One region of the Streptomyces sp. NPDC039465 genome, then DNA from elsewhere that is predicted to be linked to it. Evidence: riboswitches for the same ligand, from Rfam matches in the RefSeq annotation. Region 1 holds a riboswitch; the other holds the start of a gene.

Region 1 (7,254 bases):
CTACAGCCCGCTGGACGCCCCGCTGCTCAAGGACTTCTCGCTGTCCGTCGGCCCGGGACAGCAGGTCGCGCTCGTCGGCGGCTCCGGCAGCGGCAAATCCACCGTCTCCCGGCTGATCGCCGGACTCTACGCACCCTGGGAAGGCGCCATCCGCATCGACGGGATGCGGCTGGAAGACATCCCGCGCGGCGCGCTGTCCGCCTCCGTCTCCTTCGTCGACCAGGACGTCTTCCTCTTCGAAGGCACTGTCCGCGACAACGTGACGCTGTGGGACCCCTCCATCCCGGACGAGGCAGTCATCGCCGCACTCGAGGACGCCGCCGTCCTCGACGTGGTCTCCCGCCGCCCCGGCGGGATACGGAGCCGTGTCGAGCAGGACGGCCGCAACTTCTCCGGAGGGCAGCGTCAGCGCCTGGAGATCGCCCGGGCGCTCGTCCGCAACCCCAGCGTGATGGTGCTCGACGAAGTGACCAGCGCCCTGGACGCGGTGACCGAACGGCTCGTCATTGACAATCTGCGGCGCCGTGGCTGCGCCTGTGTGGTCATCGCCCACCGGCTCAGCACCGTGCGCGACAGCGACGAGATCCTGGTGCTCGACCGCGGCACCGTCGTCGAACGAGGACGGCACGAGTACCTGCTGGCCACGGGGGGCCCGTACGCCGAACTGGTCAAGGAGCACTGAGGTGACCTCTCCGCACCCCGCCACGGTCGCCGCCGCCCAGGCTGCCGGGGCGCCGGACCCGGTCGCGGCCGCCTTGGGCGGACTGGGCACACCGGTCGACTGCACGGACCTGCGCAGCCTGGCACTGGAGGGCCCGTCCGTACTCTGGCTCGTCGTGCACGGCGCGCTGGACCTGTTCGCCGTCGACGCCGCGCTGCTCGGGCACTGGCACTTCCTGGGCCGCCTCGAAGCGGGCGCGCTGTTGCTGGGCCCCGCGGAGGGCCCCCAGCACACCCTCATCGGCCGGCCGTCGCGGGACTGCGTACTGCGCCGCATCGAGCTGCGGGAGCTGTACCGCCCGGAGCACGGCGACGTGTGGGACACGAACCAGTGGGACGCGACCCAGTGGAACACCGGGCAGTGGAACACCGCGCAGTGGAGTACGGGGCAGGGGTACGCCGACCAGACGTACGGCGCGCAGGGGTACGCCGCCCAGGGCGGTTACGGCCCGACCCCCGGCGGTCTCAGCCCGCTGGAGAACGCCTTCGCCCTCGGCGTCGGCCGCGGCCTGCGCGTGCTGTACCAGGCGCCGCTGGACGGCCGGGCAGCCAGCGAGCCGGGTGCGGCCGACGACGACATCGTGTGGATGCAGCTCACCCCCGGCAGCGTGCAGTACGGCGCCGCCTACGACGCGGAGGCCGCCGGCGTCCTCCTTGTGGACCCGGCCATGTGGCAGGGCATGGTCGAGCAGCAGTACCGGCTGCTCTACGCGCTGGACCGCTGGATCGAGCAGCGCGAGCGCGACCACGAGGACCGTACGGCGGCAGGACTCGAAGCCGGCCGGGCGGCACGTACCGAGGCCGACCAGGCGCTGCTGGCCTCCATCGGCCGATCGGGCAGGCGCGCCCGCCCCACCGCGAGCGTGGACGCGACCTTCGCCGCCTGCCGTCTGGTCGCCGAAGAGGCGCGCATCACCCTGTCCGAACCGGCTGACGCGGGGGCCGGATCCGAGCGGATGGACCCCGTCGAACGCGTCGCGCTCGCCTCCCGGCTCCGTACGCGCGCGGTCCGGCTCGAAGGGCGCTGGTGGCGGGAGAACAGCGGGCCCCTGGTGGGCAGGCGCGAGGAGGACGGGACGCCGGTCGCCCTGCTGTGGCGGCGCGGCGGGTACGTGGCGGTCGACCCCGCGCACGGAACGCGCGAGCGGATCACCAAGACCGGTGAGGCCGACCTCGAACGGCAGGCCGTGATGTTCTACCGCCCTCTGCCCGACGGAAAGCTGGGGCTGCTGTCCCTGGTCCGCTTCAGCGTGCGGGACACCCGCCAGGAACTGCGCGCCATCGTCCTCGGCGGGCTGGTCGCGGTGGTGCTGGGGGCGCTGGTGCCCGTGGCCACCGGCAAGGTGCTCGGCCAGTACGTACCGGCCGGCGAAGGCGGCCTGATCGTGCAGACCGCCGTCGCACTCATCGCGGCGGGCGTGGTTGCGGCCGCCTTCATGCTGCTCCAGAACATGTCCATCCTTCGCCTGGAGGGCCGTATCGAGGCCACGCTGCAGCCTGCGGTGTGGGACCGGCTGCTGCGGCTGCCGACGAACTTCTTCGCGGGACGCTCGACGGGTGAACTGGCCGGCGCAGCCATGGGCATCAGCTCCATCCGCCGCACGCTGTCCGGCATCGGCACGGTCTGCGTCCAGGCGAGCACGGTCGGCACGATGAACCTCGTGCTGCTGCTGGTCTACAGCGTGCCCCTCGCGCTGGTCGCGCTCGGCATGCTGCTCGTGATCGCGGCGGTCTTCACCGGACTGGGGCTGTGGCAGCTGCGCTACCAGCGCCGTCTGATCAAGATCAGCCACCGGCTCGACAACCGCGCCTTCCAGACGCTGCGCGGTCTGCCCAAGCTGCGCGTCGCCGCCGCCGAGAGCTTCGCCTACGCGGCCTGGGCGCGGGAGTTCGCGGGCACGCGCGTGCTGCAGCAGCGCGTCGGCCGACTCCAGAACCTCGTCACGGTCCTCAACGCCGTCTGCCTGCCGCTGTGCACGCTCGTGATGTTCATGCTGCTGGCCGGGCCGGCCCGCGGCACGATGTCCGCCGCCCAGTTCCTCACCTTCAGCACCGCCGTGACGATGATGCTCTCCTCGGTCACCCAGCTGACCGGAGCGCTCCTGTCGGCCGCCGCCGTGCAGCCTCTCTTCGAGGAGGTCGCGCCGATCCTGCGGGCCGAGCCGGAGGTACGCGGTGCCGCCACCCAGCCGGGCGTGCTCAGCGGAGCCGTGGAAGCCCGGCAGCTGTCCTACCGCTACACCGAGGACGGCCCGCTCGTCCTCGACAACGTGGACTTCCAGGTCCGCCCCGGCGAGTTCGTCGCGATCGTCGGAGCGAGCGGCTGCGGGAAGTCGACCCTGCTGCGGCTGCTCATCGGCTTCGACAAGCCCACCACCGGCAGCGTGCTCTTCGACGGCCAGGACCTGGCGGCGCTCGACCAGGCGGCCGTACGCCGACAGTGCGGCGTCGTCCTGCAGAACGCCCAGCCCTTCACCGGCTCGATCCTCGACTGCATCCGGGGAGCGGAGGCGTTCTCGCTGGAGGAGGCGTGGGAGGCCGCCGCGATGGCCGGGCTTGCCGAGGACATCAAGGCCATGCCGATGGGCATGCACACCATGCTCTCCGACGGCGGCGGCACCATCTCTGGCGGCCAGCGCCAGCGGCTCATGATCGCTCAGGCTCTCATCCGCCGGCCACGGATCCTCTTCTTCGACGAGGCCACCAGCGCACTGGACAACGAAGCCCAGCGCGTGGTCATCCAATCCACCCGGGCCCTGCGCGCGACCCGCATCGTGATCGCCCACAGACTGTCCACGATCATGGACGCCGACCGTGTGATCGCCATGTCGGACGGCCGGATCGTCCAGCTCGGCTCTCCGGCGGATCTGCTCGCGGACACGGACGGCCTCTTCCACGAACTGGTCCGCCGCCAGCTGTGGCGGTGATCACCGTAGGGCGACACGGAAGAAATGTCCGTTTATCTCCTTTTATTGGCACTTAGGGAAGAGATGCCCCGATGGGGGGCCTTGAGTCCCTTTTCTGGGAAATAGTGACCGATGCTCGCCGCCAGTGATGTGGGTCACCTCGAATTCCACCCCCTGTGGTGCTGGTGCGGAGTCAAATATGAAGCCCAGAAGAATAGTTGGGCCAAGGGGCGGCGGGCGAAAGGATGATCCTTTTCTTTCCTTTCTGCGGATTCATTTGCATTGATGAATCGCGGCCTTGTTCTTGTCGCTTTCCTTCGCTTACGGTCACCTCCATCCGGATGGACCGCCGAATCCTGCCACCGTCCGGGCATCGAACCCACCCACACGTCCGGCAGGAGCGGGGGACCCAGGTTTGCCGCCGGTCCGGTCTCCGGAGCGGCTCGGGGTGAAGCCGCGTGCGCCGCGGCCGGGCATCTCCTGCCCGAACCCGACAGCTCACCTCGCAGGCGAAGGAGAGGAACTCGCCATGCGTGGACACGGAAAGCACCGCCGTCCCAAGGAAAACCCGCTCGCTCGCCGTCTCGCCGCCGTCGGCACCGGCGGCGCCGCCCTCGTCCTGCCGGTGATCGGCGCGACCGCTGCCGGAGCCGCGACGCCGCAGGCCGCACATTCGGTCGCAGTTGAAAAGGCGGCGGTCACGACTGCGGTCAAGGCGGCGGCGAAGTCCGGCACGGTGACGTATTCCGTCGTCGCGGGTGACTCGCTCTCCAAGATCGCGGACAAGCACTCGGTGAAGGGCGGCTGGAAGCAGCTCTACAAGGACAACCGAGCCGTCGTGGGCGACGACCCGGCGGTCATCCGGCCGGGCATGAAGCTCACCATCGCCAAGAAGGCCGCCACGCGCTCGGCCGCCGCCACGGAGCGCGCGGACCGCTCGGCGCGCCCCACCACCCTGACCGCGGCCGCCCCCGCCGCCAAGGCGGCGCCGGCGAAGAAGGCGTACGCCAACAACCTCGACGGCTGGATCCGCGAGTCCCTCGACATCATGGCCCAGCACGGCATCCCCGGCAGCTACGAGGGCATTCACCGCAACATCATGCGGGAGTCCAGCGGTAACCCGAACGCGATCAACAACTGGGACATCAACGCCCAGAACGGTGTCCCCTCGATCGGTCTGCTCCAGGTCATCAAGCCGACCTTCGACGCCTACCACGTCCCCGGCACCAAGAACAGCCAGTACGACCCGGTCGCCAACATCACCGCCGCCTGCAACTACGCGGCCGCCCGCTACGGCTCCATCGACAACGTCAACGGCCCCTACTGAGCCGACGTGCCCATCGGGTGACATGTGGCCGGCACTGCCCACGAGTTGGCAGTGCCGGCCGCGGCATTCCCGCCTTACGACACGTTCAACGCCCGATCTCGGGCGGCTGCCGACCGGTCTTCCTTCCGTGCGGCCAGGACGATGAGCGCTCCGGAGACGGCCCCCACGAAGAACGGGGACGGCACGAGCAGCACGCCGCCCACCACGCACCACACCACGAGGCCCCACCCGGTCCAGGCCGGCACGCTCACCCCGCGGCCGGCGAAGTGCCATATCAGGCACCCCAGCAGCACCAAGGGCACGGCGAAGCTCCCCGGACCACCCCAGAAGGTGGCGACATTCCTGAGGGAGTCCACAGTCTCCGGCGCCCCCTCCGAGAGGTTGAGGGGGACAGCTGCCCAGACCCCCCGATCGGCCCAGCCGGCGACCTCGTCCCAGGCGGTGAGCGCCAGCAAGGACAGGTGTCCCACTCCCAGCACGAGCATGATCCCGCTCGCCCAACGGAGCAGTCGCTTCCTGGAGTTCATCGGGGCTCTCCTCTTCTTCGTGCGTGGCCCCATGTGACCGCCACGCCATTTGTACGGGGCCGTACAGAACGCTGTGTACGGTACCGTACAAATGAACCGCGTCGAATGGAGGTGGCCCCGATTCCCGCTCTGCCCCGCACCCCACGAGCCCGCTGGATTGAGGCGGGCCTCGAAGCCCTCGCCCAAGGAGGCCCCGACGCGGTCCGCATCGAGGCGCTCGCCGCCGAACTCGGCGTCACCAAGGGCGGGTTCTACGGCTACTTCGACGGCCGTCCCGCGTTGCTCGCGGAGATGCTCGACGAATGGGAACGCCGCTGTACCAAGGAAGTGCTCGCCCAGATCGACGCCGAAGGCGGAGACGCCGCCGATGCGATCCGGCGCGCCGGTCAACGGACGTTCACGGAAGACTTCCACCGGATCGATCTCGCGGTCCGGGCATGGGCCCGCCACGACGAGGCCGTGGCGGCGCGCCTGCGGCGCATCGACAACGAGCGCATGGAGTTCCTGCGGAGGATGTTCGGCGCCTTCCTCACCGACCCCGACGAGATCGAGGCCCGCAGCACCTTGGCGTTCGCGCTCGGGATCGGCCGTTACTTCATGGCCGTGGACCACCCCGGGTACACCGACCGGGAAGCCGTCCACCTTGCAGGGGAGTACCTCCTGCGTCCGCAAGCGTGAACGCGTGGTCCGGGCACCATCGGGCAGCCCGGGCTCCGGAAGCCGCGATTCCCATGGTGCCGGAATTGCGCACGTCTCGGGCGGTTGAGGTGTGGGATGGCTGGTGCGGCTCAACGGTCTGTTGACCCGTACCCGCCGGGGGTTTGAGCATGGCCGGGTCAATTCCGTCCCGACGGAAGGAACCCAGCATCATGAGGAGTACCCCGGCAGGCTCCGTATGGCGGTCGCCGCCATCGGGTCTGCCTTGCTGTTACCCCTCGCGGTCGCCGCCCCGGCAGGCGCCGCCACCCCCGAGCCGAGCAAGGCCGACCGACTGGGCATCCAGCTCGGCAAGCCCGAGAAGGTGACACCCGCAAAGGCGCCCGGCGCGGCCGACGCGTCGGATGCGGCCGACGTAGGCGCCCAAGCGCTGGACTGCGCGCAGGGCGAGGCGGTCAACAGCCGCACGGAGTCATGCTCGAACTGGCGCATCCCCGTCATCTACACGATCAACGAGGTGCCGACCGGCACGGCCACCCTGCACGCCAAAGCCACCGCCACGCTGCAACCCCGCAACCGCTACGCCTGGAACCAGAAGGTCGAGGTGCGGCTGACCAACCCCACCAGTTGGGCCGGATGGTCCACGATGGGCCGCGTCGGGTTCGACTGCAACCACTGCGACGTCGACGAGTCCGGCGAGCAGTACCTCTTCCCCAACCGCACGGTGACGTACGAGTTCACCGTGTCGTCGCCGGCCGCGACCGGGTCCGCGACAGCATCCGACCGTACGCGACGCTCGACGCTCCTCGCCACGACGAGGGCTCCGCCGTCATAGGGGGAGACGTTCCGCCCCCGGTGCGACAACACCCCCCGCATCACGCCCGTACGGGCCGGCGGCTGTGTCTATCCCGACGTCCCGGCCGTGTGGGAGCTGTCCACCGCCAACCCTCGTGTCGACGCGGTGGCTTGGCATGTCGACTGGGCGCAGCGGAACCTCAAGCAGCCGTGGGGCAAGCCCGGCACCCGGTACACCTTGCAGCGGACGTTCGACGACACGATCATCGGCGACAACCGCGAGGTCGCGTGCGGCCGTGACGTACCCCGTCCGCCTCCGGGC
Region 2 (7,254 bases), on a different contig from region 1:
CGGTACCGGCGCCACGGACGAGGCCTTGCACCTCTACCAGAAGGCGGCGAAGAACCAGTTCCTCAAAGAAACCGTCGCCGCCAGCCTCGGCACCCTCCTCCACCACACCGGCGACCTCAAGGAGGCCGAAGCCTGGTACCGCATCGGCGTCAAGGCCGGCGACCCCCGCGCCATGCGCAACCTTGCCGCCCTCCTCCGCCAGAAGGACGGCCCGAACGCCGACGAGGCCGACGCCCTCCTGCGCCGCGCCGCCGAAGAGGGGCAGGTTAACGTCGAGGAGTGAGCGAGACGCCCGTACCCCCACCCCCCGCCCCCGAGCTCTTCACCTGGGAGTTCGCCACCGACCCGTACCCGGCCTACGCCTGGCTTCGGGAGCACTCCCCGGTCCACCGGACCCGGCTGCCCAGTGGGGTCGAGGCGTGGCTCGTCACGCGGTACGGGGACGCCCGACAGGCGCTCGCTGATCAGCGGCTCAGTAAGAATCCGGCGCATCATGACGAGCCCGCGCACGCCAAGGGGAAGACCGGGATCCCCGGGGAGCGCAAGGCCGAGCTGATGACGCATCTGCTCAACATCGATCCGCCGGACCACACCCGGCTGCGGCGGCTCGTGTCGAAGGCGTTCACGCCCCGGCGGGTCGCCGAGTTCGCGCCGCGGGTGCAGGAGCTGACCGACCGGCTCATCGACGGGTTCATCGAGAAGGGGTCGGCCGACCTCATCCATGAGTTCGCCTTCCCTCTTCCCATCTACGCCATCTGCGACATGCTTGGCGTCCCGCCGGAGGACCAGGACGACTTCCGGGACTGGGCCGGGATGATGATCCGGCACGGCGGCGGGCCGCGCGGCGGGGTCGCGCGGTCGGTGAAGAAGATGCGGGGCTATCTCGCGGAGCTGATTCACCGTAAGCGGGAGAATCCGGGCGACGATCTGATCTCCGGGCTCATCAAGGCGTCCGACCACGGCGAGCACCTGACCGAGAACGAGGCCGCCGCCATGGCCTTCATCCTTCTCTTCGCCGGGTTCGAGACCACCGTCAACCTCATCGGCAACGGCGTCTACGCGCTGCTGCGCAACCCCGATCAGCGTGAGCGGCTCCAGCGGTCGCTCGCCGAGGGGGAGAGCGGGCTGCTGGAGACCGGTGTCGAGGAACTCCTGCGCTACGACGGGCCGGTGGAGCTCGCCACGTGGCGGTTCGCCACCGAGGCGTTGACCCTCGGGGGGCAGGAGATCCGGGCCGGCGATCCCGTACTGGTCGTGCTCGCCGCGGCCGACCGGGACCCCGAGCGGTTCGCCGAGCCGGACACGCTCGACCTCGCCCGCCGCGACAACCAGCATCTGGGGTACGGGCACGGCATCCACTACTGCCTCGGCGCGCCGCTCGCCCGCCTGGAGGGGCAGACCGCGCTCGCGACGCTGCTGACCAGGCTGCCGGATGTGCGACTTGGGGTTGATCCGGGTGATTTGCGGTGGCGTGGAGGGCTCATCATGCGTGGATTGCGCACGCTTCCGGTGGAGTTCACGCCCGCTTCCACACCCACCGGAAGCTGACACTCCGTCAAGACTGTGACTTTTATGTGATCTCCCCTGCATCGACTTGTGACTGACGTTCGAATGCCGCTACGTTCACCGTCAATCTCAACCGATGTCCCAGTAGTCACACGGAAGGTCCACCGCATGCGCTCCGGAAACGGACGGCACCGTAGACCCCGCCAGGCCCCCGCCATCGTTGTCGCCGCGGGGGTGACCGGCTCGGCCATCGCCCTCCCTCTGCTCGGCGCGGGCTCCGCGTCCGCCGCGGACTCCGTCACATGGGACAGGGTCGCCGAGTGCGAGTCCGGCGGGCTGTGGAGCGCCGACTTCGGCAACGGGCAGTACGGCGGCCTCCAGTTCACGCAGGCCACCTGGGAGCAGTACGGCGGCCTCGTCCACGCCCCGCGCGCCGACCTCGCCAGCCGCCCCCAGCAGATCGCGGTCGCCGAGAAGGCGCTCGCGGCGCAGGGCGTGGCGCCCTGGGCCACCTGCGCCCCGATCGCCGGGCTTACGGCCGGTGGCAGCGGGTCCGGCGCCGACGCGGGCGCCGGTGAGACCCTTCCGCTCCGCCCTGACGGCACCCCGGCCGAGCCCGGCCTCGACCCCGGCCAGGTGACCCCCAACGCTCCCATCGCCCCCGAGGCGCCCACGGCCCCCGCCACGCCCTCCGCTCCCGCCGGCACCGGGAAGCACCGGGGCACGCCCGCGCCGGACGAGACGGTCGATAACGGCACCGATACGGGCAATCCGGTCAACGAGCGCGAATCGGGCCGCCATGCCTCGCGGGGTGACGCCCCGACACGTGACGTGCCCCACACGGATGGTGCGACCGGTACGGGGCAGGAGGGGTCCGGGACCGGAGCGTCCGGTGACCCGGCGAACGAAAGCGGCGAAACCTCCAAGAACCCCGAAAGCCCTGAAACAACTGAAACTCCGGAAAGCGGCAAGCCGTCCGAAACGGGCGAAAGCCCCGACCGCGCCGACAACTCCGGTGCCACCGATACGGACAACAAGGACAACACGGGCAAGTCCTCCGGCGCGTACACCGTTCAGCCCGGCGACAACCTCTCCGTCATCGCGGACGAGCACGACCTCGACGGCGGCTGGACCGCGCTCTACGACGCCAACCGCCAGACCGTGGGCGCCGATCCGGACGTCATCCATCCTGGTCAGAGCCTCGACCTCGGCGGTGTGCTGGACGCCGGACAGGCCCAGAAGTAGAGGCGGTTCGCGGGCGTATGTCCGGTTCTGTGCAAGTGAGACATGGGTCTCTTTGCCCCAACTGGCGTGTCTCGCCCGCGAACTCCGTCCGCTGTCGCTCTCACCTGCGTAAACGACCGCTCCCGGAAGGCAAGTAGGGGCGTTTTCTCCCGGATGTGCCTCTTTGAACTTCCGGGAGGTCTGTGTCTACGGTCTTCACCGCTCGCCACCGCGGGCCTCGTCGACCGGTCCGCCGAATCCTGCCGCCGGACGACGGGAACAGTCGTCGCGTCATGCGCCGAAGGCAGGAGCGGGGGACCCAAGGTAAGTGCCGGACCCGGCCGTTGAGACAGACGGCCGACGCCCGGCTTGGGGTGAAGCCACGTGCTAGGACACGTGGCCGGGCACTCACAGCCCGAACCCGACAGCTCACCTCGTAGGCGTCGGTGAGGAGACGTTCCATGCTGTTTTCCGGCAAGGGCAAGCACCGCCGCCCCACGGTTCTCGACCGCACGACCCGTGTCGTCACGCTCGCCGGTGTCGCCGGCGCCGCGGTCGCCGCGCCGCTCATGACCGCCGGCACCGCCTCCGCCGCCACCGCCGCCGAGTGGGACCGCGTCGCGCAGTGCGAGTCCGGTGGCAACTGGTCCATCAACACCGGCAACGGCTACTACGGCGGTCTGCAGTTCTCCGCCTCCACCTGGGCCGCCTACGGTGGCACCGCCTTCGCGGCCACCGCCGACCAGGCCTCCAAGTCGCAGCAGATCCAGATAGCCGAGAAGGTCCTGGCCGGCCAGGGCAAGGGCGCCTGGCCGAGCTGTGGCGTGGGCCTGTCCAACGCCGCGTACAACGGCGGCGGCGAGAGCACCACCCAGGCCGCCCCGAAGCAGGAGCGCAAGGCCGAGCAGCCGACCACGCGCAGCGAGCAGCGCACCGCGCCGAAGGCCGCCCCCAAGGCCGAGGCGAAGAAGACCGTCACCACCCCGACCGGCAAGAAGGTCAAGAAGGGTGACGGCGAGTACAAGGTCGTCGCCGGCGACACCCTGAGCAAGATCGCCGAGGCGCACGGCGTCAAGGGCGGCTGGGCGAAGCTCTTCGAGCTGAACAAGGACATCGTCGAGGACGCCGACCTGATCTACCCGGGCCAGCAGCTCCACCTGAAGTGAGCCTTCCGGCTCCGGTGAGGTCGGGTCGGGCGCGGCCGCTCGCGTGAGCCCGACGACTCTCCCGCGGTGACCCGATGACCACCCCGGTCCGGCGCGTCTCCCCCGTACGCGCCGGGCCGGGGTTTCCCATGTGTGCGGAGCCTCGCACATCCCGGTTACCGAACGGTAGAACGTGCGCCGTTTGCCCCGTAAAGCAGGCGCTCGGGTCCTTTTTCGTCCCAGCGGGCGGGCGCCCGGCGGACCCCGGTGTCCGGGCCGGTTAGGCTCTTGTCGCAAGGACAGAGCGACCCTGCAATGGCCCTGCACCGCATGCGTCACATCTAGCGTCACATCCCAGAAGGAGATGCTCGTGCCGTCCATCGACGTCGTCGTAGCCCGGGAAATCCTGGACTCCCGAGGCAACCCCACGGTCGAGGTCGAGGTCGGCCTCGACGACGGCAGCACCGGCCGTGCTGCTGTTCCGTCCGGTGCCTCCACCGGAGCGTTCGAGGCCATTGAGCTCCGTGACGGAGACCCGAACCGCTACCAGGGCAAGGGCGTCGAAAAGGCCGTCCTCGCCGTCATCGAGCAGATCGGCCCGGAGCTCGTCGGCTACGACGCCACCGAGCAGCGCCTGATCGACCAGGCCATGTTCGACCTGGACGCCACCGACAACAAGGCGTCCCTCGGCGCCAACGCGATCCTCGGTGTCTCCCTCGCCGTCGCGCACGCCGCCTCCGAGGCCTCCGACCTCCCGCTCTTCCGCTACCTGGGCGGCCCGAACGCGCACCTGCTGCCCGTTCCGATGATGAACATCCTGAACGGCGGCTCGCACGCCGACTCCAACGTGGACATCCAGGAGTTCATGATCGCCCCGATCGGCGCGGAGTCCTTCTCCGAGGCCCTGCGCTGGGGCACCGAGGTCTACCACACCCTCAAGAAGGTCCTGAAGGACAAGGGTCTGTCCACCGGCCTCGGCGACGAGGGCGGCTTCGCCCCGAACCTCGACTCCAACCGCGACGCCCTCGACCTCATCGTCGAGGCGATCAAGCAGGCCGGCTACGCCCCCGGCAAGGACATCGCGCTCGCGCTCGACGTCGCCGCGTCCGAGTTCTACAAGGACGGCTCGTACCAGTTCGAGGGCAAGTCCCGCTCGGCCGCCGAGATGACCGAGTACTACGAGGAGCTCGTCTCCGCGTACCCGCTCGTCTCCATCGAGGACCCGCTGTTCGAGGACGACTGGGACGGCTGGAAGGTCATCACCGACAAGCTCGGCGCCAAGGTCCAGCTCGTCGGCGACGACCTGTTCGTCACCAACCCGGAGCGCCTGGCCCGCGGCATCGAGGACGGCGCCGCCAACGCGCTGCTCGTCAAGGTCAACCAGATCGGTTCGCTGACCGAGACCCTGGACGCCGTCGAGATGGCCCAGCGCAACGGCTTCAAGTGCATGATGTCCCACCGCTCCGGCGAGACCGAGGACGTCACCATCGCCGACCTGGCCGTCGCCACCAACTGCGGCCAGATCAAGACCGGCGCCCCGGCCCGCTCCGAGCGCGTCGCCAAGTACAACCAGCTGCTGCGCATCGAGGAGATCCTCGACGACGCCGCGGTGTACGCCGGCCGCTCGGCTTTCCCGCGGTTTCGCTCTGCGAACCAGTAGGCACAGCGCTCTGCGAACCAGTAGGCACAGCACGGGCTGAGCTTCCGGAAAGCCCGGTTACGTACGTCCCCGCACTCGGTCCCGTACCGTGTGCGGGGACGTACGCACGTAACAAAGGGGAGGCGGCAGACAGTGGCCCGGGACCGGTTCTCCACCGCGACCAGGATCCGGCTGCTCGGCGAGCAGACCGCGGCCCGCGTGTACCGCTCCCAGAACCGCAGACAGGCCCGCCGCTCCCGGCTCACCGGCCGCGCCGCCTTCCTGGCGCTGATCGTCTGCTCCCTGGTGGTGGCGCTCGCCTATCCGATGCGGCAGTACGTCTCCCAGCGCAACGAGATCGCCGAGCAGGAGCGGCGCGCCGCCGAGGCCGCCCGGCGGGTCGAGGAGCTGCGGGACGAGAAGGCCCGCCTCCAGGACCCGGCGTACGTCACCCGGCTCGCCCGCGAGCATCTCCACTACGTCTTTCCGGGCGAGACCGGTTTCACCGCGAACGACCCGGACCTGGCGCGTGAGCGCCGCGGCGACCAGGGCGCGACCGAGCGTTCCTGGTACTCCAACCTCTGGGACGGCATCGACACCGCCGACCGGCCGGACAAGTAGCCCGGACCGTACCCCGACCCTTCCCCCACGAGCCCCGACGAGAAGACAGACGCAGGCATGGAAACGCCCCCTCCGCAGACCGAACGCACCGAGCCCACCGAGGCGGACGTCGCGGCCTTCAAGGAGCAGCTCGGCCGCCCGCCGCGCGGGCTGCGCGCCATCGCGCACCGCTGTCCGTGCGGCAACCCGGACGTGGTCGAGACCGCGCCCCGGCTCCCGGACGGCACGCCGTTCCCCACGACGTACTACCTGACCTGCCCGCGCGCGGCCTCGGCGATCGGCACGCTGGAGGCGAACGGGGTGATGAAGGAGATGTCCGAACGTCTCCAGAGCGACCCCGAGCTGGCCGCCGCCTACCGCGCCGCCCACGAGGACTACATCGCGCGCCGGGACGCCATCGAGGTCCTGGAGGGCTTCCCGTCCGCCGGCGGTATGCCGGACCGGGTCAAGTGCCTGCACGTCCTGGTCGGCCACTCGCTGGCGGCCGGACCCGGCGTCAACCCGCTGGGCGACGAGGCGATCGCCATGCTGCCCGAGTGGTGGGCCAAGGGCCCCTGCGTCTCGCCGGTCACCGACAAGGAGGACGCCAAGTGACCCGGGTCGCGGGCATCGACTGCGGTACGAACTCCATCCGCCTCCTCGTCGCCGACGTCCACCCCGAGACGGGTGAGCTGATCGAGCTGGACCGGCGGATGACGATCGTCCGGCTCGGCCAGGGCGTCGACAAGACCGGCCGGCTCGCCCCCGAGGCGCTGGAGCGGACCTTCGCCGCCTGCCGTGAGTACGCCGCCGTCATCAAGGAACTGGGCGCCGAGCGGCTGCGTTTCGTCGCCACCTCCGCCTCGCGCGACGCCGAGAACCGCGACGACTTCGTCGCGGGCGTGGTGGAGATCCTGGGTGTCGAGCCCGAGGTCATCACCGGTGACCAGGAGGCCGAGTTCTCCTTCACCGGCGCCACCGGCGAACTGACGCGGGACCAGGGGGAGTACCTGGTCGTGGACATCGGCGGCGGCTCCACCGAGTTCGTCGTCGGCAACGAGCACGTGCGGGCCGCGCGCTCGGTCGACATCGGCTGCGTACGCCTCACCGAGCGCCACATCCGCAACGACCCGCCGACCG

What was found. A riboswitch is a leader RNA that binds a small molecule or an ion and turns the genes downstream of it on or off. The one in region 1 is predicted to bind cyclic di-AMP.
Region 2: linked by a shared signal. The riboswitch ahead of ACZ7LT_RS23295 (transglycosylase family protein) and the one ahead of ACZ7LT_RS29190 (transglycosylase SLT domain-containing protein) in region 1 are both predicted to bind cyclic di-AMP.

Annotation. Positions count from the first base shown of each region.
Region 1 covers NZ_JBVKAP010000011.1:29,072-36,325, reverse strand. Annotated here, with positions in the region: gene ACZ7LT_RS29200 (NHLP family bacteriocin export ABC transporter peptidase/permease/ATPase subunit) at 1-682, shown strand, start outside; gene ACZ7LT_RS29195 (NHLP bacteriocin export ABC transporter permease/ATPase subunit) at 684-3,647, shown strand; cyclic di-AMP (ydaO/yuaA leader) riboswitch at 3,997-4,151, shown strand; gene ACZ7LT_RS29190 (transglycosylase SLT domain-containing protein) at 4,156-4,953, shown strand; gene ACZ7LT_RS29185 (DUF6463 family protein) at 5,028-5,480, opposite strand; gene ACZ7LT_RS29180 (TetR/AcrR family transcriptional regulator) at 5,592-6,158, shown strand; gene ACZ7LT_RS29175 (hypothetical protein) at 6,403-6,972, shown strand; gene ACZ7LT_RS29170 (NucA/NucB deoxyribonuclease domain-containing protein) at 7,060-7,254, shown strand, end outside.
Region 2 covers NZ_JBVKAP010000007.1:106,191-113,444, reverse strand. Annotated here, with positions in the region: gene ACZ7LT_RS23310 (hypothetical protein) at 1-283, shown strand, start outside; gene ACZ7LT_RS23305 (cytochrome P450 family protein) at 280-1,548, shown strand; gene ACZ7LT_RS23300 (transglycosylase family protein) at 1,675-2,751, shown strand; cyclic di-AMP (ydaO/yuaA leader) riboswitch at 3,017-3,188, shown strand; gene ACZ7LT_RS23295 (transglycosylase family protein) at 3,192-3,896, shown strand; gene eno (phosphopyruvate hydratase) at 4,246-5,535, shown strand; gene ACZ7LT_RS23285 (FtsB family cell division protein) at 5,668-6,135, shown strand; gene ACZ7LT_RS23280 (DUF501 domain-containing protein) at 6,193-6,729, shown strand; gene ACZ7LT_RS23275 (Ppx/GppA phosphatase family protein) at 6,726-7,254, shown strand, end outside.